DNA from 4 places in the Janthinobacterium sp. GW821-FHT03A03 genome. Region 1 is predicted to be linked to each of the others. Evidence: predicted binding sites of a transcription regulator. Region 1 holds the regulator's gene; each other region holds the start of a gene.

Evidence for each region. Region 1 encodes FNR, which switches genes on or off when oxygen is low (the NO sensors DNR and NnrR bind a similar motif). Its sites were predicted from a motif close to TTGATNNNNATCAA; they were not measured.
Region 2: AC07VI_RS06570 (XrtA system polysaccharide chain length determinant) is a predicted target of FNR. The motif match lies at 1,678-1,691, and genes of this name have one in related genera.
Region 3: AC07VI_RS22355 (universal stress protein) is a predicted target of FNR. The motif match lies at 2,717-2,730, and genes of this name have one in related genera.
Region 4: AC07VI_RS08790 (universal stress protein) is a predicted target of FNR. The motif match lies at 2,553-2,566, and genes of this name have one in related genera.

Annotation. Positions count from the first base shown of each region.
Region 1 covers NZ_JBWKUZ010000014.1:64,667-68,749, reverse strand. Annotated here, with positions in the region: gene ccoG (cytochrome c oxidase accessory protein CcoG) at 1-712, shown strand, start outside; gene AC07VI_RS21360 (FixH family protein) at 860-1,384, shown strand; gene fnr (fumarate/nitrate reduction transcriptional regulator Fnr) at 1,509-2,267, opposite strand; gene AC07VI_RS21350 (response regulator) at 2,508-4,083, shown strand, end outside.
Region 2 covers NZ_JBWKUZ010000002.1:7,732-11,814, forward strand. Annotated here, with positions in the region: gene AC07VI_RS06570 (XrtA system polysaccharide chain length determinant) at 11-1,540, opposite strand; gene AC07VI_RS06575 (XrtA/PEP-CTERM system exopolysaccharide export protein) at 1,791-2,414, shown strand; gene AC07VI_RS06580 (N-acyl amino acid synthase FeeM domain-containing protein) at 2,613-3,359, shown strand; gene AC07VI_RS06585 (S1 family peptidase) at 3,364-4,083, opposite strand, start outside.
Region 3 covers NZ_JBWKUZ010000016.1:1,103-5,185, reverse strand. Annotated here, with positions in the region: gene rpe (ribulose-phosphate 3-epimerase) at 1-215, opposite strand, end outside; gene apaG (Co2+/Mg2+ efflux facilitator ApaG/CorD) at 361-735, shown strand; gene AC07VI_RS22365 (hypothetical protein) at 765-1,082, opposite strand; gene mltA (murein transglycosylase A) at 1,087-2,184, shown strand; gene AC07VI_RS22355 (universal stress protein) at 2,225-2,662, opposite strand; gene AC07VI_RS22350 (MFS transporter) at 2,800-4,083, opposite strand, start outside.
Region 4 covers NZ_JBWKUZ010000002.1:475,528-479,610, reverse strand. Annotated here, with positions in the region: gene AC07VI_RS08800 (pyridoxamine 5'-phosphate oxidase family protein) at 126-596, opposite strand; gene AC07VI_RS08795 (BON domain-containing protein) at 887-1,531, opposite strand; gene AC07VI_RS08790 (universal stress protein) at 1,595-2,434, opposite strand; gene AC07VI_RS08785 (AAA family ATPase) at 2,664-4,083, shown strand, end outside.

The sequences.
Region 1 (4,083 bases):
CACGCTGATCATCACCTACGATGCCAAGCGGGGCGAACCACGCGGCGCGCTGAGCAAGAAGGCCGGCAACAACGACAAGCTGGGCGACTGCATCGATTGCACCCTGTGCGTGCAGGTGTGTCCGACCGGTATCGATATCCGCAACGGCCTGCAGTATGAGTGCATCGGCTGCGCCGCCTGCGTCGATGCCTGCAACAGCGTGATGGACAAGGTCGACCGGCCGCGGGGACTGGTACGCTACAGTACCGACCATGCGATGGAAAACAACTTCGATTCGAAGCAGATACGCCAGCGCGCCATGCGCCCGCGCGTGCTGATCTACACCTCCATCCTGGCCCTGATCATCATCGCCGTGTGTACGTCGCTGGCCCTGCGCACGCCCCTGAAAATGGACGTGATCCGCGACCGCGGTTCGATGGGACGCGAAGTGGAAGACGGCATGATCGAAAACGTCTACCGCCTGCAGATCATGAACACCTCGGAGCAAAGCCAGCATTTCAAGATCAGCGCATCGGGCTTGCCGGGCCTGACCTTGCTGACGCGCGAAGAAGTGACCTTGCAGCCGACGGAAACGCTGGGCTGGCCGATCCGCCTGCGCGTGCCGCACGGCGTGGGCGAAAAGGGCTCGAACAAGATTGCAATCGAATTGCAATCGCTGGACGACCCGTCGCTGCATGTGCGTGAAAGCGCGGTCTTCATCGTGCCGCGGTAACGGTGATGCGGGGTCGGGCCCTCCGGGTCCGCCCCCGGTATTTTCGCCGCAGGAGTATCATCAATCATGCGTTGGGTTGATTTTATGCTCAACCCGGAAGCAAAAGCCGGGGGCAGGCCCACAGGGTCTGGCCCCAAGGAGAACACAATGTCCGACAGTCTGAAACTGCAAGCCCCCGTTGCCCCGTGGTACAAGCACCGCTGGCCATGGCTGCTGATGATCGGTCCCGGCCTGTCCGTGGTCGTCGGCAGCTTCATGGGCTATATTGCGTTTACGCAACCCGATGCGCTGGTGGTGGGCGATTATTACAAGCAGGGCAAGGCCATCAACCAGGATTTGAAGCGCGACACGATCGCCAGCGACCTGGCGATGGATACGACCCTGGCGTATGACGTCGCTGCAGCGCGCCTGAGCGGCTCCGTGCACAGCTTCGGCAAGGCGTACCAGAAGCCTTTGCTGCTGCACCTGGCGCATGCGACCCTGCCGGAAAAGGATATCAAGCTGCTGGTGCAGCCCGATGCGGCCGGCAATTTCTCGGTGGCGCTGCCGATGCTCGAACGCAGCCGCTGGCAGGTGCTGGTGGAAAACGACAAGCGCGAATGGCGCCTGTCCGGCATCTGGACCTGGCCGCTGCAGCGCAGCATCGCGCTGCACGCCGATGAGGAACTATAACGTACAGTGGCGGGAAAACCGTAGCGAGCGGCAGTGATTTGTGGCTGAGAAGCACAGCTGTGCTATAGCACAGCGAGCATCGCAGGCCGCAAAGCGCGACGCGCAGTCGGTTTTGACGGTGCGGTTATTTGCAGACGTCCGTACCGGCCGTAATGGCCTTCAATTTCGCTGGCTGCAGGATTTCAATCTCGCGGTTCGACACGCGCAGCCAGCCTTCCTTCTTGAATTTCGACAATAAACGGCTGACGCTTTCGATGGTCAGTCCCAGGTAGTTGCCGATTTCCTCGCGCGACATGCGCAGCTGGAATTTGCTGCTCGAATAGCCGCGCGCTTCATAGCGCGACGCCAGGTTGACGATGAAGGCGGCAAAGCGCTGCGTCGCCTGCATGTTACCTAAAAGCAACATAACGCTTTGCTCGCGCGTGATTTCCTGGCTCATCATGCGGTGGAAATGGCGCAGCAGGGTCGGCATATTGCCCAGCAATTGTTCCAGGCTGGAAAACGGGATTTCACATACTTCGCTGTCTTCCAGCGCCACCGCATTACAGTGGTGGCGGTCGGCGCTGATGGCGTCCATGCCCAGCAGTTCGCCCGCCATCTGGAAACCCGTCACCTGCTCTTCGCCGCCCGGATTGATCTGGTAGGTCTTGAAGTGGCCCAGGCGGATCGCGTACAGGTTCTGGAACGAGTCGCCGATGCGGAACAGCGAGGCGCCGCGCGCGATCTTGCGGCGGCGGCCGATGATCTGGTCCAGCCTGTCCATGTCGCCCACGTCGAGGCCCATCGGCAGGCACAATTGATGCATGCTGCAGGTCGAGCATCGCGCACGCAACGCTTCCACGTTCACGGTGGGCAAGGTTGGAGAGAGTAGCGCTTCAGTCATGTCGGTACCTTTTAGAAAATGCAATAACAAGTTTACTGCATACACGGTTGCCGTGTGCCAATTTCACCGTAATTTCGCTGAATAAACGACGTTCGGACTTTAATTATATGGCAACATCGTCAAAAGCCCGTGCGGGGCGGGCCATTTGCGCGGCGCCGCTTGCCAAGTTGATGTATTGATAGGAAAATTCCTAACGGCATTATCTGCCGCCTGTAGCGCCCGGTACCGAAAAAGGAAATCATGAAGCCTCTCGGCATCAAAGCAAAAGTCGCGCTGGCAACCAGCCTGACCTCGATCGCCATGATCGCGCTGGTCACCATGATCCAGGTGCAGCACATGCGCGACGACTTCACCCGAGTTCTGCTGAGCCAGCAGTCATCGCTGATCACCCGCACCGCCGCCGAGCTCGATGACAAGCTGGCCATGCTGCTGCAAATCGTCACCCTGACGGCCAGGCAGCAGCCGCCGGAACTGATCGCGCAGCCCGCCCAGTTGCGCCAGTACTATTCGCGCCGCTCGATGCTGGTGCTGTTCGACGACGTGCTGGTGCTCAACGCGCACGGCGCCGTCGTGGCCGACATGCCGGAAGTGGCGGGGCGCGCCGGCATCAACGTGGCCGAGCGCGAGTACTTCCAGACCGTGCTGCGCACGCGCCAGCCCATGATCACCGAACCGATGCTGGGCAAGTCCAGCGGCATGCCCATCGTGCAGATGGTGGCGCCCGTGCTGGCCGCCGACGGCCAGGTGGCCGGCGTGGTGATCGGCGTATTGCGCCTGTACAAGGATAACCTGCTGGGGCGTTTGCGCACGGAAAAGATCGGCAAGAGCGGCTATTACTTCATCCTCACGCGCGGCGCCGTGCCGCGCTACGTGCTGCACCCCGACACCAGCCGCTTGCTGCAGCCGCGCAAGCCGAACGCCAACCTGACCACCACGCAGCTGCTGAAGGACGACGGCGAAGGCAGCATGGTCAGCACCAACAGCCGCGGCATCACGGCCGTCAACAGCTTCAAGCGCCTGAAATCCGTGAACTGGCTGCTGGCCGCCTCGCTGCCCCTCGACGACGCCTTCGAGCCGTTCGACGGCGTGCTGTACCGGCTGGTGCTGTGGAGCATCCTCGCCTCGCTGCTGGCCGCGTCGGTGCTGGGCTGGGTCACCGTGCGCCTGCTCTCGCCCCTGGTGCGCCTGCGCGACACCCTGCAGGCCCTGCGCACCAGCGGCAGCCGCTTCACCCCCGTTCCCGTGCAGCAGCGCGACGAGATCGGCGAGCTGACGGAAGCGTTCAACAGCCTGATGAGCGAACGCGACCGGCTGCAGCAGGAGCTCGAAGCGCGCGCGGCCGAGCTGGAACAGGAGCGTGACCGGGCCGAGGCGGCCAACCGCGCGAAGAGCGATTTCGTGGCCAACATGAGCCATGAAATCCGCACGCCCCTCAATGCCGTGCTGGGCATGGTGTATCTGTTAGGCAATACCAAGCTCGATACGGAACAGCGCAAATACCTGACCATGGTGCGCGTGGCGGGCCAGTCGCTGCTGGGCATCCTGAACGATGTGCTCGACTATTCGAAGATCGAGGCGCGCCGCATGGAGCTGTCGCCCGTCGAATTCGACCTCGACGAGGTCATGAACACGCTGGCCACGACGATGACGATGAATGCGGGCGAAAAGGAACTGGAGCTGGCCATCGCCGTCGAAGCGGACGTGCCGCGGCGCCTCATGGGCGACGCCCAGCGCCTGCAGCAGATTCTCGTCAACCTGGCCGGCAACGCCATCAAGTTTACTGAGAGCGGCGAAGTGGTGGTGGCCGTCAGCCTGG
Region 2 (4,083 bases), on a different contig from region 1:
GTGGCGTCGTCTAGAATTTCAGCAGCGCGGCCGTCATGACCCCGCCGTACAGCACGAACAGGCTGCCCAGGCAGGCGCCGAAGCCATAGCGGGCGCGGCGGCGGCGCACCTGCTGCAGGGCCGTCCAGTTCATCGCGACCGTGCCCAGCACGCTCAAGCCCGTCGCATCGCGCAGTTCGGCCGGGCTGAGGAAGGTGGGGCGCACCTGGCTGATCAGCAATGCCGTGGCGACGCCGGCCACCAGGGCCGCGCCCAGCGCCGCGCTGAACAGCAGGGGACGGTTCGGCCCGACGGGCTTGTACTGCACCGTGGGCGGATCGATGATCTTGAAGGCCATCATGTCCGTGGTGGAGCTCAGTTCGCCCGACAGCTTGGCCGCTTCGCGCCGGCCGATCAGCTTTTCATAGTTTTCCTTGTTGATGATGTAGTCGCGGTTGAGCTGGGCCAGCTGCGACTCCACCTCGGGCACGGCATTGCTTTGCGCCAGCAGGCGCTCGTTGCGCGCGTTGTATTCCTGCACGCGGGCCTTGATGGCCGCCACCTTGGCGTCCGCATCCGTCAGCGCCACTTTCAGCTGCTGCAGCATGGGGCTGTAGTTCTTGCCCGGGTCGCCGGACGCCGCCTTGACCTTGCTTTCCTCGATCTTGCGCTCTTCCAGCTGGGCGACGAGGCGCTTCGAGGCGATGATGTCGGGATGCAGCTCCGTGAACTGCATGCGCAGGTTGTCGAGGTTCTTGTTGAGCGTGGCGATGCGCTCGTCGAGTTCGGGATTCGTGATGGACGCCGCGTTCGGCTCCATGTCCAGCACCGGCTCGTCGCCCTCGATCTGGCTCTGGATGGCCTTGCGCGCCTGCTCGGCCTCGAGCAGTTCCAGCTTGGCGTTGTTCAGGCTGTCGGACGACATCAGCAGCTGGCTGCCATAGTCGATGCCCTGGCGCGGCAGCAGCAGGTTGTTGCGGATCTTGAATTCCTTGACCAGGTTTTCCGCCGCGCTCAGCTTGTCCTCGTAATTCTTGATCTGTTCGTCGATGAATTGCACCGCCTTCTGCGAATCGCCCTTCTTGCCCTGGAAGCTGCCTTCGACGAAGATGGTGAGCAGGCTTTGCACGACGTCGCGCACGAGTTTCGGGTCGCGCCCGCTGTAGCTGATGGTGTAGATGTCGTAGGCGTTGGTGCCCGTGATCTTGATGTTGCTCATCAGCTCGTCGAGCCGCGCCTCGTGCTCGCGCACGGTCTTCGAATCGAGGTCGAGGTCGACCATGCGCATGACGCGCTCGACGTTGGGGCGGCTGAGCAGGGTGCGGCTCATGATGGCCACCTGCTGCTCCGCGTTCGGCACGCTGGTCATGCCGGCCATCAGCGGCTTGAGGATGGTTTGCGTATCGACAAACACGCGGGCCGACGTCTGGAAGTCGTCGGGCAGGCTGATCACCTTGATGAAGCCGGCGATGGCCACCAGCCAAGCCACGAGCACCGCATGCCAGCGGTATTTCCAGATGCCTTTCAGGCTGGAAAGCAGCTGCTGTATCAGTTCCTCCATGTCGCTTCCTTCGGATGACGGTGCTTCGTGGTGGATGGGCCCAAGGCGCGCACGCTCCGGCGCGCGGCGGAAAATGCTTGCCGGGTACGCAAAGTATATGGCGGCTGTTGAGTAAGATTTCCCGAAATGATTGCTTCTTGATACGCCTCAAGGTTCGCTTGCCAGGTTTTCATAATCATAGGAACTTCGCGGCCCAGGCTGCTTCTGCGCGGCCGGCCATGGACGCGCCATCGACTCGAAGAGGCCCCGCATGAATCCGTTTCGCCGTGTATTTGTCCGCAACACGCTGGTGCTCGCCTGCGCCGCCGGCCTGCTGGGCGCCTGCCGCGCGCGCTACCCGCTGGCCCCCGCCGACGACAGCGCCCCCATGCACGACTACCTGATCGGGCCGGGCGACTCCGTCAACATCATCGTCTGGCGCAATCCGGAAGTGTCGCTGACGGTGGCCGTGCGGCCCGACGGCAAGATCACCACGCCGCTGGTGGAAGACCTGGCGGCCAGCGGCAAGACCTCGACCCAGCTGGCGCGCGATGTCGAGCAAGCCTTGAGCAAGTTCATCCAGCAGCCCGTGGTGACGGTGATCGTCACCAATTTCTCGGGGCCGTATGGCGAGCAGATCCGCGTGATCGGCGAGGCGGCCAAGCCGCAGGCGCTGCCGTACCGGCTCGGCATGTCGCTGATGGACGTGCTCATCGCCGTGGGCGGCATCACCGATTTCGCCGCCGGCAACAAGGCCAGCATCATCCGCATGCGCGACGGCAGCCAGCAGCAGCTGGGCGTGCGCCTCGATGATTTACTGAAGAACGGCGATATTTCCGCGAATGTCATGATGCGGCCCGGCGACGTGCTCCTGATACCGGAGAGCTTTTTCTAAATCGGCAACATCGATATCAAAACAGCATTTTGTGTGTAATTTTGTACTTGCGGGCAAATTTAAGCGTGTAATTTTGCTATGAAATAGCCCATTTCTTCTGTTTTTTTTGCCCGGAGTGGGAACTTCTCCACTTTTCCTCTTGTCACAAGGCATTGGCTTCAGTCCGTCTCGACGGCGGCCGATGAACGTGAGGACAAGATGAGCTTTGAAGACGAACCCATAATTTCCTTCGACACGCCCGGCGCATTCAGCGACCTGGTGGTGGGTGAAGGCAAGATCGATCCGGCCATGGAACACGAGCTGGACCTGCAGCGCTTTCATATCCGCATGGCCAATTCGCGCGGACGGCGCGAGGCGGCCAGCCTGCTGATCCGCAAGATGTACGGCTGGCGCGGCTATGCCGTCGATCCCGGCACCGCGCATGCGCTCAACAAGATCACCCTGTTCGCGGAAACGGCCGGCACCACCGTGGGCACCATGACCCTGTGCCTGGACAATGACGAGACCGGCTTGCCGGCCGACGAGAATTTCCGCGACAAGCTCGACGTGCTGCGCGAAGAGGGCCGCCGCCTGTGCGAACCGTCGCGCCTGGCCATCGACAAGGGCGTGAGCAAGCGCGTCTTCGCGGCGCTGATTCATATTTCCTACATCTATGCCCACAATATCCACGGCTTCACGGATTACGTCATTGAAGTCAATCCGCGCCACGTGGTGTTCTACAAGCGCATGCTGGGCTTCCAGGACTTCGGCGGCGAGCGGGAGTGTACGCGCGTGGGCGCGCCGGCCGTGCTGCTGCGGCTCGATCTCGACTACATGGGCGCGCAGATCCGCAAATACGGCGGCTTGATGGAACAGCATGGGGGTGAACGGTCGTTTTACCCCTTTTTTTTTCCAACATGGGATGAGCCTGGTATTACCGACCGCTTGCGGCAAGGGCGCAACTGAACGCTCATTTGTTTTTCAATAAGATCGCCTGCATGTGGTTGCCCGGGATCGCGTAGGTGATGCCGCTGGGGGCGCTGATGGCCGTTTCCTTCAGGCCCTTGACCCAGACCATGTTGACGATGCCGTAGACGAGACCGGTCTCGGGATCGAACAGGGGGCTGCCGCTGCTGCCCGGATACGCCGTCGCGTCCAGCTGGAATACGGTGTACGGCGCCTTTTGCAGCTGCGCCAGGCGCCGCGTGTCGAGCCGCTGCGCGTTTTCGCTGGGCATGACGACGGGCGTGAGCGAGGACACGGTGGCGCGGTGCGTCACGTGGTGCAAGCCCAGCAGCATGCCCAGCGGGAAGCCCGTGAAGGCCATGGCCTGGCCTTCGCGCACGCTGGCCGCGTCGCCCAGCGCCAGGGCCGGCAGCGGCGCGCCGGCCAGGCGCAGCAGGGCCAGGTCGTGCTCGGTGTCGATGGACAGCACTTGCGCGGGGCGGAATTGCGCCGCCTCGCCCTGGCCCGTGAGGATGCCGATGACTTCGTTCGCGTTCGCGTCCAGCAGCTTCTGGATCACGTGGGCGCAGGTCAGCACGCTCAAGCCGTCGCCCGCGACGAAGCCCGTGCCGATGAAATTCATCGGCGGCGTGCGCGTCTTTTGCAGGCTGCCCACGCCGACGACGGAGGGCTTGACCCTGGCGATCACTTGCGCCAGCGTTGCGTCGGCGCGGCACGGCGCAGC
Region 3 (4,083 bases), on a different contig from region 1:
GGCTTGACCATCAGATGCACATCGATGGGCACTTGCACGTGCGGGCGGATCGCTTCGCACACCAGCGGTCCGATGGTCAGGTTCGGCACATAATGGTTGTCCATCACGTCGAAGTGGATGATGTCGGCGCCGGCGGTAACGACGTTGCGCACTTCATCGCCCAGGCGGGCAAAGTCGGCTGACAGGATGCTGGGAGCGATACGGAATGTTGTCATGGTGGCTAAAGGCTCAGAGTAGAAAATGCGAAGATGCGCTATTTTACGCTTGACGCCGTTACCATGCTTTATTGAAACACAGAATATGCGCCGCGCAGTGGCCGCTGAGCCACGCGCGACATTCATGATTACTGAAGGGATGACGATGTCGACTTATGAATTTACGGTAACGGTCAAGACGCAGTACTTGCCCGAGCAATCGGCACCCGAGCAGGGCCGCCATGTATTCAGCTACACGATTCGCGTGGTTAACAGCGGCACCGTCGGCGCGCAACTGATTTCGCGTCACTGGGTCATCACGGACGCCAATAACAAGGTGGAAGAGGTGCGCGGCTTGGGCGCGGTCGGTCACCAGCCGCTGCTGCAGCCGGGCGAACAGTTTGAATATACGAGCGGCACCATGCTGGCCACGCCGCAAGGCTCGATGCGGGGCGAATACTTCTGCGTGGCCGAGGATGGTCACCAGTTCGAAGCGCTTATCCCGGAATTCGTGCTGTCACTGCCGCGTACCCTGCATTAAGAAGCGTCAGGCTTGCGGGCCATCGTCTATCATTTCAGCTTTTCCGCGGCATCTTTTTCGTCGCTTACTTGTTTCCGTGCCGGTGGCGCGGGCTTCTTGCCCGAATACATGGTCCACCAGACGATAAATACCAGCAAGAAGAAGGCCACCAGCGCTTCAATCATCAAGATCCACATACGCATCCCTATGTTATTTACACGCAGCTTATTCACGCGCCGCTTATTTACACGCGGTAGTCTACTCGTTTCAATCGGCGCCGTCGCGCTTGTTCTTTCCGCCTGTACCACGCCGCCTGCGCCGCCCGCTGCCAGCGGCAAGGCGCCGCCCATCGCGCCGACCGTCGTCAAGCCTGTGCCGGCCAAACCCGCCGATGCCAAGGATGCCACGGATGTGGCGGCGCCCATCTTCGTGCCTGCCAAGTTTGCCGCCTTGCCCGGCTGGGCGCGCGACGACATGCGCGCCGCCTGGCCAGCCTTCATGGCCTCGTGCGGCGTGCTGGTGAAACGCCCTGACTGGAAGGAGTCATGCACGATCGCGCGCCAGGTGAATGCGGACAGCGACAAGGCCATCCGTCTGTTTTTTGAAACCTTCTTTGTGCCAAATCAAGTGCTGGCCGCCGACGGCGCCAGCACCGGCCTCGTCACCGGATATTATGAACCGCTGCTGCACGGCGCGCGCAAGCGCGGTGGCCCATACCAGACACCGCTGTACAAGGTGCCTGACGACTTGGTCTCGGTGGACTTGTCCGGCGTGTATCCGGAACTGAAAAACATGCGCTTGCGGGGCAAACTGGTCGGCAAGAAGGTGATACCGTACGCAACCCGCGCCGACATCGAGCGCGCCACCGCCGTCACGGGCAAGGAATTGCTGTGGGTGGATGACGAAGTCGAGGCGTTCTTCCTGCAAGTGCAGGGTTCCGGGCGCGTGCAGCTGACCGATACGCAGGAAACCGTGCGCGTGGCGTATGCGGATCAAAACGGCCATCCGTACAAATCCATCGGCCGCTATCTGGTCGACAAGGGCGAGCTGACCCTGAGCCAGGCGTCCGCGCAGGGCATCAAGGCGTGGATTGCCGGCCATCCCACGCGCAAGGATGAATTGTTCAACGCCAACCCGAGCTATGTGTTCTTCAAGGAAGAGCGCCTGCCCGATCCGAAAGTGGGGCCGAAGGGCGCACTGGGCGTGCCGCTGACGCCGCAGCGCTCGGTGGCCATCGATTCGCGCTTCCTGCCGCTCGGTGCGCCCGTATTCCTGTCCACCACGCAAGCCAATAGCGAGATTCCCATGCAGCGCCTGGTGATGGCGCAGGATACAGGCGGCGCCATTCGCGGCCCTATCCGTGTCGATTACTTCTTTGGTTTTGGCGCGGAAGCGGCCGAGAATGCGGGCCGCATGAAACAGAGCGGCGCCGTGTGGGTGTTGTTGCCGAAGCAGGCGCCGGCGCGCTGAGTTTTTCGCGGCGCCGGGCTGGGATTGCGCTAACGCAAGGTTAGCGCAGGACCATCACTGGAAGATGGGTATGCGCCAGCACTTTTTGCGTTTCGCTGCCCACGAACAGCTTGTTCAAGCCTTTGCGGCCATGCGAGGCCATCAGGATAATGTCGCAATGGTAAGTCTGTGCCGCGTTGACGATTTCTTCGTGCGGGCTGGGCGAGACGGCCACCACGCCTTCGAAGGGCACGCCGACGGCGCGGGCCGTCTCGCCGATCTTGTCGATGGCGCGCTGCGAGGCTTCCTGCATCTGTTGTTCGTACAGGCTGGCGTCGAGCACGATGCCGCCGTCCGCCATCGGCGAAAACGGGAAGGGCTGCACCACGCTGATGGCGACCAGCTTGGCCTTGTTCAGTTGGGCGAAGGCGAGGGCGGTCTCGGCGGCTTTGTCGGACAACGGCGAACCGTCGGTGGGAAATAAGATGGTGTTAAACATGGCGTACTCCTCAAGTGATGTAAGACAGCTTATGGAGTTACATCAATTAAAACCTTGATGTAAATCAAACCTACCGGGCTTTGGCAGAAATAGTGTCGCCAAAGCAATCTTTCGCCAGTGTATGCCTGTTCCCCGCCTCAGGTGCGCACGCTACGCAGCGCCGTGCTCCACACCATGGCGACCGTCAACGCAATGCTGCCGGCCGCGATGCAGGCCAGGCCATTGCGCACGCCAAAGTGTTCCGCTACCCAGCCGGCGGCCAGCGCGCCCAGCGGCGCCGTCGCCACCGTCAGGAAGCGCATGGTCGACGTCATCCTGCCCAGCATGGCATCGGGTGTGACTTTCTGGCGCAAGCCCAGGTAGGGAATAAAGAACAGCATCACGCCGCAATCGAAAAAGAACATCAATATGGCATAGGCCACGGCGCTGGCGGCCGCGCTGCCGAACAAGGCGGCGGGGATGGTGGGCGTCAGGGCAAAGCAGAGCGAGGTCGAAGCCAGGCCGATCAGGATGGTGCGGCCGGCGCCATAGCGTTTCGTCAATGGCTTGACGATGAAGGCGCTCAGCAGCACGCCGGCGCCGCCCAGCATCTGCGTCATGCCCAGCACGCCCGGACTCATGCCCAGGTCGCGCGTGGCGAACAGCACCGTCAAGGCCATGCTGGCGTAAAACAGGAAGTGCCAGATTCCGGCGCCCCATGCCAATGCGCGCAGCAGCGGCTCGCGCCACACGAACAGCAAGCCGTCGGCAATGTCGCGCAGGGCGTGCTTGTCGGACGGCGCAGGCCGCGGGTCGCGCACGCTCATGGCGCGCAAATTGAAGACGGAAATTAAGTATCCGCAGGCCGTGCACAGGATGGCGACGGGAGCCGACAGCATTTGCACGAGCACGCCGGCCAGGCCTGGGCCGATCAGGCGCGAAGCCGATTCGGTGGCGGCAAATTTCGACTGCGCATCGATCAAGCCATCGCGCCCCACGAGGAAGGTCAGAAACACCTGTTCGGCGCCGCCACCGACGACGAAGCCTGTGCCGATGACGAATCCCACTATATATAACCAGGGCATCGACAGCACGCCGCACCAGTAGGCCACGGCCACGCTGGCCAGGGCCAGGCCCGACATGCTTTCGCTGAACAGCATGATAGGGAGCTTGCTGCGCCGGTCCAGCAGCACGCCGACGGGCAAGCCGAACAGGGCGAACGGCAGCGCCTGCAGAGCGACCAGCAGGCCCATCTGTTCCGGCGTCGCATGCAGCAGCAGTACCGCGCACAGGGGCAGGGCCAGCGAAGTGATCTGGGCGCCGAAGCAATTGAGGCCATTGCTGAACCACAGGCGGCGAAAATTGACGCTGGCGGCGCTGCCGTCGCCGCGCAGGTAATCGGCGCAGTACTGGAAGATGGAGGAGAAAATATCTTGCTCGAT
Region 4 (4,083 bases), on a different contig from region 1:
CAGGTTCTGCTGCAGGAAACGCAGCCACCAGGTCAGTGTAGCGGCCGGCATCCGCGGCGGAAGCCGGGGAATTGATATGTATCAAGCGCAGCAATAATCGGCAAGGCATGGTGACTTACCCTGTTTCAGCTGACTTCAAACAATTCGGTGTGGCCGAAACCCAGTTCATAGTTCAGCAAGGAAATGACGCTTGGGCGGATGCGCAGGAAGACGAGGCCCGGCCACGGCGCGGCCGTGCCGGCCCCCATGATGTCGCGCATCTGGGGAAAGCGAAACAGCATCAGGTCGGCCACCTGCTCGGTTTCGTCGGCGTTGTCGACCAGGGCAGCCGTGCCCGCCATGGACAGGCCGCGGATATGCTGCCAGTCCTGGTACGCGGGCGTAATGGCCAGCGAGACCTTGTCGTGCTGGCGGATATTGTGCGCTTTCTGGCTGTTCAGCCCGATGCAGGAATACAGCGTCAGGCCGTCGTGCACGTAACTGACCACCGTCGTCTGCGGATAGCCATCCGGACGCACGGTGGCCAGGGCCATGTCCTGCGTGGCAGCGAGTACGTCGAAAATGAACTGGCGGTGGGATGAGTCCAGCGGCATCATGGTGGCTCCTTGACGCAATGCACGGTGGGCGCGCTGCGCCCGGACTTCGATAGTAGGAAATTGCGCCGTGCCTGGCAATGCGCCAGATCATGTGCAGGCGATGTTGCTGCTGCAGCTAGGTCGCGGATGCCGGCGCTGTCGTGGCGCGGGCATGGATATTGCCCGGCAGATAAGGTTATCTGGCGGCGCGGCAGTGGGCGGGAGGCAGCGCCGCCATGCTGCCCTGACTTCGTCGAGGTACGGCAGCGGGATGAGGCGCAGTTTGCGTCCCGTCCATGCGCGCGGACAATTCAGCTGCCCACCTGAAGCTGGTTCGTGACGGCGGTAATGCCCGGCGCCATCCAGGCCGCGCGCTCGACCTCGTCGCGTTCGCTCCAGGAACGCACCTTGCCACTGAGGATGACCGCGTCGCCATCCGCCTCGACCTTGATGCCGCTGGCCTCGATCAGGGCGCTGCGCTTCAGCGCCGCCTGGATGCGCGCCTTGATATCGGCCGGGATGGCCTTGTGGCTGATCGCGATGGCGTTCTCGATGCCGCGTATGCCATGCATGTGACGCAGTGCCAGTTGGGCGTGCTCGCGCTGGTAGTTCCAGTCGACCGTGCCTTCCAGCCTGACATGGCCGTGCTCGACGATGACCTTGATCGTTTTCGACGATACGGGCAGCTGCAGCGCGATGGCGGCAATGGCGTCGTGGGCAATTTCCGCGTCCAGCCGCGAGTGGGGGCGCACCTCGATGTCATTGGCCACGCCCAGCACGCCGGCGAGGCGTTGCGCGTCGCGCTCCGCGTGCAGCTTGTGGCTGTAGGCGTGCACGAAGCCCGATAGCGCGACGACGCGGTCGTTGACCGAGACGCCAATATGGCTGGGATCGATGCTCACATCCCACAGCAATTCCTGTTCGACTTGCGTCTTGATGTCGTTGTCGGTGATCATGAACGTGCTCCCAGTCGGACAAGAAAGCGCCTGCGGCCTGCGCCGCGGCGTCGGCGGCGCCCCTCAGTGGCCCAGCAATACTGGCAGGCGCGACTGGCTCAGCAGGCTGTGCGTGGTGCCGCCGAGCACCCATTCCTGGAAGCGGCTGCGGCCGAATGCCCCTGCCACGATCAGGTCCGCGCCGCTGTCCTGGGCCAGGCGGCACAGCGCCGTACCGCATTCTTCGCTCGTTTCGCTGCGGCTCACTTCCGCGCGCACGCCATGGCGCGCCAGGTAGGTGGCCAGGTCCGCGCCCGGCTCCTGTCCATGCTGCCCGTAATGCTGGCGCGGGTTCAGCACGATGATCTGCACGCGCTGCGCCCGCACCAGCAGCGGCAGCGCGCCAGCGACCGCGCGGCTGGCCTCGGCAGTGGCGTTCCAGCCGATGACGACGGAGCGGCCGGGGATGGTCACGGGGCCATCGCCATCGGGGATGACGAGCAAGGGGCGGGCGCTGTGCAGGGCGAGATAGGCGGGCAGGCGGGTCGACCAGATCAGCGACCGGTCGCTCAGGTCGCTCTGGCCCGTGATGACCAGATCGCAGTACAGCGACTGCAGTATCAGCGCATCGGCCGCGCTGCTGTCCTGAAAGCGGGTTTCATACGAGGCGACGCCCAGCTGGCGGCAACGCTCGTCGAAGCGCGCCAGCTGCTCCCGCGCCGCTTCCCGCAAGGGTTCGTAGTCGATCGGCGGGGGCGGCGCCAGCGTGACCGCCCCGTAGACCAGGTAATCGAGTTGCGGCCCGCCGCTGGCGACGGTTCCTATCAGATGGGAATCAGCTTCGCTGGCGAGCGCCGCTGCCACTTGCAGGCGCCGTTCGAAGCCGGAAAACTGGTCGGCATACATCAGGATGGTCTTGTACATGTTGGACTCCGTTAAAAATTCACGATACCTGTTTCCGGCGCGCCTGTAAGGAGGGCCAGCTGATCCAGGTCAAGCCGGCCCGCAATTCTCAGCTCAGGGAACTGGCGCAGGGCAAGCATTGATCCAGATCATATTTTCTGGCGCTGTGGCCATGCTAGGATCACTGCCGGGCCGGCGATGCACGGCAAGAAGATGCTGTGCGCGCGGCATCCGGCCTGCGGAGGAAAGCATGTTGAACGATGCCGAAGTAAGGCGGAATGTGGAGCATGAACTGAGCTGTGTTGCCCGGCTAGGGCCACCTGCCATCGTGGTGTCCGTGCGTCATGGCGTCGTCACCTTGTCGGGGCTGGCGCCCGATTTCGTCGGCAAGATACAGGCCGGGCGATGCGCCGGGGAAGTGGCCGGGGTGGCTGGCGTGCTCAACAAGATCGAAGTGGTGCCCGGGGGACAGGAGCGCTCGGATGCGGACCTTGCGCGCGCGGCGCTGGCGATCGTCAAGGCGCAATTGCCCAGCTCCGCCGATGCCGTTACGGTGGCGGCGCAAGACGGCGTGCTGCGGCTGGAAGGGATGCTGGGCTGGAACTATCAGCGCAAGCGGGCCGAGGAGGCGGTGTATGGCTTGCGCGGGGTGCGCGGCGTCGAGAACCGCATTGCCCTGGCGCCGGCAGGCCCTGCCGGTGAAATGCGCTGGAAAAGGCGGCTGCCTCCCCATGCCCTTGGCGGCGTCCAGGCGCTCGGGCAGAACGGGGCCGCGCAGCCGGGGGCGTCGCCGCTGCTTGACCAGGGGCCGATGCCTGCGCCGCAAGGCGGGCACCGGTGGCCTGCCGCCGAGCAAGGCAGCGGGAAGCACGAGGTCGGGCGGCAGACCAGGCTATTGCACCGCCTGGCAAATCGCCTCGACAGCGCCGATGCGCGGGTGCGGCTCATCGTCACCGATATTTCGCGCATCCTGCTGGTGGGCGACCTGGCCTACAAGTTCAAGACGGCCCTGCAGCGCGACGTGCTCGATTACAGCACCCTGTCGGCACGGCGGTATGCGTGCGAGGAGGAACTGCGCCTGAATCGACGCCTGGCGCCCGAGTTGTACCTGGGCCTGGCGAGCATCACCGGCACGCGGGCATGTCCGTCCATCGATGGCGACGGGCCGGTACTCGAGTATGCCGTGCGCATGCGCCGCTTTGACCAGTCCGCCCTGTGGCAGGCGCGCTTGAATGCCGGCCTGCTTGGCGCGGATGAGGTCAGCGCCCTGGCGCTGTTGCTGGCGGATTTTCATGCCGGCGCCGCGCGGGCGGCACCCCAGTCGCCCTGGGGCAATGCCGCATTGATCGTCGCCCGCACCCACGAGGACGTGGCCGGCATCGGCGCCGTGCTCGACGACGCGCGCCAGCGTGCCATGCTCGACGAGATTGCGGCCTGGCTGACACGGCAGGAGCAAGCCCTGGCGCCGGTATTGACAAAGCGCAAGGCTGATGGCTGGGTGCGCGAATGCCATGGCGATTTGCATTGTGGCAACATCCTGACCGTGGCCGGACAGGTGCGCGTATTCGACGGCATTGAATTCAACGCCGCATTGCGCTGGATCGACGTGGCGCAGGACCTGGCCTTTGCCTGGATGGACCTGCAATGCCAGGGGCGGCGCGGCCTGGCCG